One region of the Mesorhizobium sp. ISC11 genome, then DNA from elsewhere that is predicted to be linked to it. Evidence: predicted binding sites of a transcription regulator. Region 1 holds the regulator's gene; the other holds the start of a gene.
The links. The regulator LexA, encoded in region 1, represses DNA repair genes until DNA is damaged. The targets are predictions, from matches to a motif close to TGTTCNNNNTGTGTTCNG.
Positions count from the first base shown of each region.

Region 2: RPF88_RS23155 (ImuA family protein) is a predicted target of LexA. The motif match lies at 1,253-1,270, and genes of this name have one in related genera.

Region 1 covers NZ_JAVSPW010000001.1:1,801,824-1,805,030, reverse strand. Annotated here, with positions in the region: gene RPF88_RS09000 (ComEC/Rec2 family competence protein) at 1-1,053, shown strand, start outside; gene lexA (transcriptional repressor LexA) at 1,047-1,787, opposite strand; gene kynU (kynureninase) at 2,198-3,207, opposite strand, start outside.
Region 2 covers NZ_JAVSPW010000001.1:4,774,288-4,777,494, forward strand. Annotated here, with positions in the region: gene RPF88_RS23150 (DUF6504 family protein) at 1-250, opposite strand, end outside; gene RPF88_RS23155 (ImuA family protein) at 192-1,229, opposite strand; gene RPF88_RS23160 (metallopeptidase family protein) at 1,412-1,834, shown strand; gene RPF88_RS23165 (DUF1737 domain-containing protein) at 2,022-2,228, opposite strand; gene RPF88_RS23170 (HpcH/HpaI aldolase/citrate lyase family protein) at 2,280-3,155, opposite strand.

The DNA.
Region 1 (3,207 bases):
GCAAGACCGCCGCCGCCGAAGCGATCCTTGCCCGGGTTCCTGACACGAAAATTCCTGCTGGCGGCAATTGGTCTGGCCATGACCTCGATCATCGCCGGCAGCGCCACGACGCTGTTTGCCATCTGGCATTTTCAGCGTGTGTCGCCGCTCAGCCTGTTCGCCAATCTCGCGGTTATGCCGATCGTCACCGTCGTCATGTTCCTGGCCGTCGCCAGCGCGCTGCTGATGCCTTTCGGATTGGATTGGCCAGCTCTCTACCTGATGGGCAAGGGCCTGACGATGATGATCGCCATATCGGGCTGGATCTCCGAGCGTTCGCCTGTCGATGGGGTCGGGCTGATTTCGCAACAGTCGGTCCTGCTGGTGGCCATTGCCCTGGTCATCGCGACGATGGCGACGACATGGCTGCGGCTCGCGGCTCTGCCATTCGCGTTGGCAGGCTTGCTGACCGTCTCGGATACGCGCACGCCCGATGTGCTGATCTCGGAAGACGCCCGGCTGGTGGCGTTGCCGATCGGTGGCGGTGAGCTTGCCGTTAGCCGGCAACGGCCGAACGAATTCACCGTCGACAACTGGAAACGCGCGCTGACATCGGAAACCATCGTCGTTCCGGAAGTGTTCGACAACAGGGATGGGCAATTCGACGTCGCGGATGCCGTTGAGCTACCGCCGGGATCGCCGTTCTATTGCTCCTCAGGCGTTTGCGTGGCCAGGCACATGTCCGGTGCGATCATTGCCTATGTCGAGGACCGCAAGGACACCTGGAAAGCCTGCGGCTTCGCCGAGCTGATCGTCGTCAACGACGCCACCGCCTATGACGCCTGTCATAACCAACTGGTTCTCGTCATCACCAAGCGGCAACTGGCTCGCAAAGGCAGTGCCGCGGTCTTCTTCGATCGCCAATCGGCGACCACGCCGGCGACGATCAGCTTCGCGGTGGACAGCCCATATCGGCCCTGGCACACGCAACGCAAATACTCTCGCGAGGCGAGGGGGCTGGCACCCTTCAAGAAACCCGAGAAGCCAGTGGTCAACCCACAGCCGTCTCAGTAGCGACGGATCAGGCCGACGAGCTTGCCTTGCACCTTGACCCTGTCCGGCCCGAAAATCCGTGTCTCATAGGCTGGATTGGCGGCTTCGAGGGCAATCGAGGCGCCCTTGCGGCGGAACCGCTTCAGCGTCGCTTCCTCTTCATCGACCAGCGCCACGATGATCTCGCCGGGGCTGGCCGTGTCGGCGTTACGGATGATAACGGTGTCGCCGTCGAAGATGCCGGCCTCGATCATCGAATCGCCCTTGACCTCCAGTGCATAGTGCGCGCCGCCCATGATCATGTCCGGCGGCACCGAAATCGAATGCGTCTGATGTTGGATGGCATCGATCGGCACGCCGGCGGCGATGCGACCCATGACCGGGATCGAAACGGCAGAGACCGCATCGTCGTCATTGCCGGGCGAAGGCATCCGCGAAGGCGCCGGCTTGATCTGCCGGCCAAGAGCACCACCCTGACCAAGACTGCCCTGGATGACGCTTGGCGAAAACTTCTTTGCCGCATTGAGGCCTGGCGCGATGGAGTCCGGCAGCCGCAGCACTTCCAGCGCGCGGGCCCGATTGGGCAGCCGGCGGATAAAGCCGCGCTCCTCAAGGGCCGTGATCAGCCGATGAATCCCGGATTTGGAGGCAAGGTCGAGCGCCTCCTTCATCTCGTCGAAGGATGGCGGAATGCCGCTCTCCTTCAGGCGTTCATGGATGAACATCAGCAGTTCATGTTGCTTGCGTGTCAGCATGGCGGCCCCCAGGTTCCCTGAAACCAGAATCGAAAAACAAACCCAGAACAAACACTATCTGTTCCAGTTGTGTTCTGCAACCGTTTAAAGTTTAATGAATTTGTTAAGGCTGCTGAAATTATTTGGCGCTTGCCAGCGGGTTACGATCGACGGGCGCCACCTTCGGCAATGCGCCTGCTCACATTGAAATTGTTATGGTTAATGACCTGTGGCTTATCCCCTACCAAAGCTTGGCATTATCTGTCGATCGACCTCGACAAGGGGCGATTGCAACCTTCGGGACGTTCGTTGGCCGTGAACGAAACGGAGCCAAAACGCCAACGTCAGTTGGGCATTTTGGCTGGAAATTCAGCTCTCCGTCATTTGCCAGGCAGTGAGGGCAGCGACGGCGGATCGCCGGGATCGGTGCGTCAGGTAACGGCTTCCTTGACGGCGAAACGCTGGTCCTTCCATGCACCCGTGCGCAGAATGTCTTCCAGAACCTCAACCGCCAGCCACACATCCTTGTAGCTGACATAGAGCGGCGTGAAGCCGAAACGGATGGTCGACGGTGCGCGGAAGTCACCGATCACCCCGCGCTCGATCAGCGCCCGCATGATTTGATAGCCATGGTCGTGAAGGAACGACACCTGGCTGCCGCGCCTGGTCGCGTCGCGGGTAGTCTCCAGCGTGAGACCGTAGGCGCCGCACTTGGCTTCGACGAGCTGGATGAACAGTTCTGTCTGCGCGACGCTCTTCTTTCGCAATGCCGCCATGTCGACGTCGCTCCAGATGGCAAGCGCGCCTTTGAGCGCCCGCATCGACAGGACCGGTTGCGTACCGCACAGAAAACGGCGGATGCCGGTGCCGGCAACATAACCCCGTTCGAAGGCAAAGGGCCGCGCATGGCCCCACCAGCCGCTGAGCGGCTGGCTGATATCGCCGTGGTGGCGCTGCGCGGCATAGATGAAGGCCGGCGCGCCCGGACCGCCGTTGAGGTACTTGTACGTGCAGCCGACAGCGAAATCGGCATTTGCCTGATCGAGCTCGACGGGCAGGGCGCCGGCGGTGTGGCAGAGATCCCAGACGATCAACGCTCCGGCCGTATGAGCCCTGCGCGTCAGCGCCGCCATGTCGCGCAGTTCACCCGATTTGTAATTGACGTGGTTGACCAGCACCACCGCGACGTTTTCGTCGATCAGCTCTTCGATGGTCGGCGCGTCGACACCCGCGAGGCGCAGCAGGACGCCATCCCGGGTCGAGGCCACGCCTTCGGCGATGTACAGGTCGGTGGGGAAACTGTCACCTTCGGCGACGATGGCTGACCGGCCGGGCCGCATCTCCATCGCTGCGTGCAGCACCTTGTAGATGTTGGTCGATGTCGTGTCGCAGACAACGGTCTGGCCGGCCGCGGCTCCTATCAGGCGTCCGAGTTGGTCGC
Region 2 (3,207 bases), 3.0 Mb from region 1:
TGCAGCCGGTGACGTCGAGAAACAGGCCGTCTGCCCCGTCCAGCGCCACCAGCGGGGTGTAGCGGTCGCACCAGTCGGCGAGGCCTTCGAGCAGGCGGCGATCGGCTTCCGGATCGGCCTCGACGACGTCGATCGACGGATGCATGGCGCGCGCATCGGCGATGCCCATGTCGCGCTTCAGGTGCAGCGCCTCAGCCCGCTCGTCGAGGGCCGAGATGCGCTGTGCGTTGCGGTCGCGATGGCTGATCACGAGCGGCGGGTGAGAGGGGTGATCCGACGGCCGGGAACGCCAGGACCGCCCCAGACGCTGGCGCAGGATCCTTTCCGCCGCCAGATAGGGAAACCATAGGGACAGGATTCTTTGGCCGGTTTCTTTCCCCACCTGCTCCTTCGTCGCCCGCTCTTTCGTCGAATGCGCGTTCATCGGGGTTCCACTCCAGTGTGAATTGTCCAGGCAGGGCCGTGCGGCTCTTGCCGATGGTGAGGGTGAAGGCGGGGCGGCCGATCGAGCCGGCCAGCGGCCCGGCGATGGTGTCGCGCGGCACCGCCGGCGCCGAGGCGACGATGAGGCGGACGGGTGCCGCCGTCGGTTCGGGCCCAGCCGCCTGCCGCAGCAGGAACACCGGCCGGCCGGCCGCTTGCGCCCTTGCATGCAGCCGGCGTGTCGCGGTCAGGTCAAGCCGCTGCGGATTGCCGCGGATTTCCAGGATGACGGCGGCGAGCGCCGTCATCCGGGCCGCCTCCTCGGCGACCCACAGCGCATCGACGAGCCTTGGCGCCTCGGAAAACAGCAATTGCTCCGGCTCGATGCCGAACGAGGCGTGAAGCCCCCTGGCATAGGGAAAGCCGGCCTCGCGAAAAATCTCCGATGTGCCGATCCACAGCACCGGCAGCCCCGGCGTTTGCTTGAGGATCAGGCTGGTGAGCGACAAAGCGAAGCCGGCGACGGCCCCGGCATCGCGGGTTTCAAGCCCATGGATTTCGCTCAGGGCGGCCTTCGGCAGCCCGCCGCTCAGGGCGGCATCGAGGCGCCCGACGCCGATAGGCAGGAACGCATCCGGCAACGCCGCGGCAATGCCACGCCGGACGATTGTGAGATCAGTGTTGACGTCAGCATCAAAGGGTGCGGCTGCCGGCGCAGCCAAGCGCTCGGGCAGCGTTCCCTCGATTTTCGCGATCTGGCGGCGCAGGGCAAAAACAGTCTCCCGCGCCACGGCGGTCATCGCCATGACGGTCAGCTTCCACTCACAATTGTTCCTGTTATGTTCTTATAGATTCCAGAGCGCATCCCAAGAGTCAAGCAGAGTCATGGGGAATTTATTCCTCTCTGTAGGGATGGCGCAGGCGCATCGGCCCGTTCATTTGCCGATTCCGGTGCGAAAGCCTATATGCCGGGATCAAAGGACAAAGCATGGCCCGCATCTACAAGACCCGCACCTGGCACGACGAACTCTCGCCCTCGATGGACGAAATGGAGTTCCTGGCGCTGGAGGCGTACGCCCATCTGCCGGAGGATTTTCGCAAACTGACCGGCGAGATCGTCATCCAGATCGCCGAGTTCCCGACCGACGAAATCATGGACGATCTGTCGCTGGAAACGCCATTCGACCTGCTCGGCCTGTTCGAGGGACGCGGCATCGCCGAGCGCTGGAACCCGCAGACCGGCGAAGGCCCGAACCGCATCACGCTCTACCGCCGCGCCATCCTCGATTACTGGTCCGAGAACGAAGAGACGCTGGGCGACATCGTCACCCACGTGCTGATCCACGAGATCGGCCACCATTTCGGCCTGTCGGACGAAGATATGGAGAAGATCGAAGAGGCGGCGGAGTAGGGTGCGCTGATATTCGGGTGATGCCGGCCTGCAAATGATGGCTTCCTGCGCTTCCCCGCTCTACCGCGTCGCGGTAGAACTGTGCTCACGTACCCAAAAGTACGCTCCGCTCCGGTTCTCGGAAACCACCATTTTCGACTCGGCCTGACCTGAATCTCAACACACCCTGCGTCGGAGCTTTTCAAATCTACCAGTCACTCAGCTTGGTATCGGGCCCGTATTCCTGACCGTCGATATCCTTGACCACGGCCTGGCCGCAACGCATCGCTTTGGCCTTCTTGTCGTAGGCATAGGTCGGCGAGCCGAACAGATGCCAGCCCTTGTTCAGCGCCGCTGTCACCTTGTGGCAGAAGCTGGCATCGTCCGGAGCGGACAGAAAGCGGTAGAGTTTCATTGTTCAATTCCTGTCGTGAGTAGCTGTAGCCCGCTCGCATCCATCGAGCATTTATGACCCGATGGCGGCTGCCTTCGCCAGCAGTTTTTCGGCCTGCGCCAGGTGCAGCCGTTCGACCATCCTGCCGTTCAGCGCGATCACACCCTTGCCGGCATTCTCGGCGAGCGCGAAGGCTTCCTTCACCGAGCGTGCCTCGGCCACCGCTTCCGTGGACGGCACGAAGGCGCGGTTCGCGGCTTCGATCTGGGCCGGGTGGATGAGGCTCTTGCCGTCGAACCCCATGGCCGCGGCTTCCGCGCATTCATGGGCGAAGGCGTCGAGGTCGCGAAAATCGTTGGAGACGCCGTCGAGCATGTCGATGCCGCCGGCGCGTGCGGCCAGCACCATCTGCATCAGCCATGGCACGAGATAGCGCCTGTCAGGCGTCGCCAGAATGCCGGTCTCCTTGACCAGATCATTCGTTCCGGCAACGAAACAATTGAGCCGCGAGGCCGGATCGCGGCCAAGTTCGGCGATGGCGCCGATGTTGAGCAGCGCCTTGGGCGTCTCGATCATCGCCCATAGTTTCACGCTGTCGGGGGTAAAATTGTCGTCAAGCACGTCGCCGGCCTCGAGCAGGTCGCGCGGCGTGTCGACCTTGGGCAGAAGGATGCCGTCGGGTTCGCAGCTTGCGGCAGCCAGCAGGTCGTCGGCGCCCCATTCGCCTGATATCGCATTGATGCGCACGATCATCTCGCAGCGTCTCTCGGAATGGCCGGCGAAAATGCCGGCCAGTTTTTCGCGGGCGGCGATCTTGTCGGCCGGAGCGACGGCGTCTTCCAGGTCGATGATGATGGCATCGCAGGCAAGCTGCGCGATCTTGGCCAAGGCCTTGTCGCTGGAGGCCGGGATGTAGAGCACGGAGCGGCGCGGACGGTAGGTTTCCATGGCTGATCTATGCCGCTTGTGGGCGGGTGAGGCAAGTCGGGGCATGAAGCTG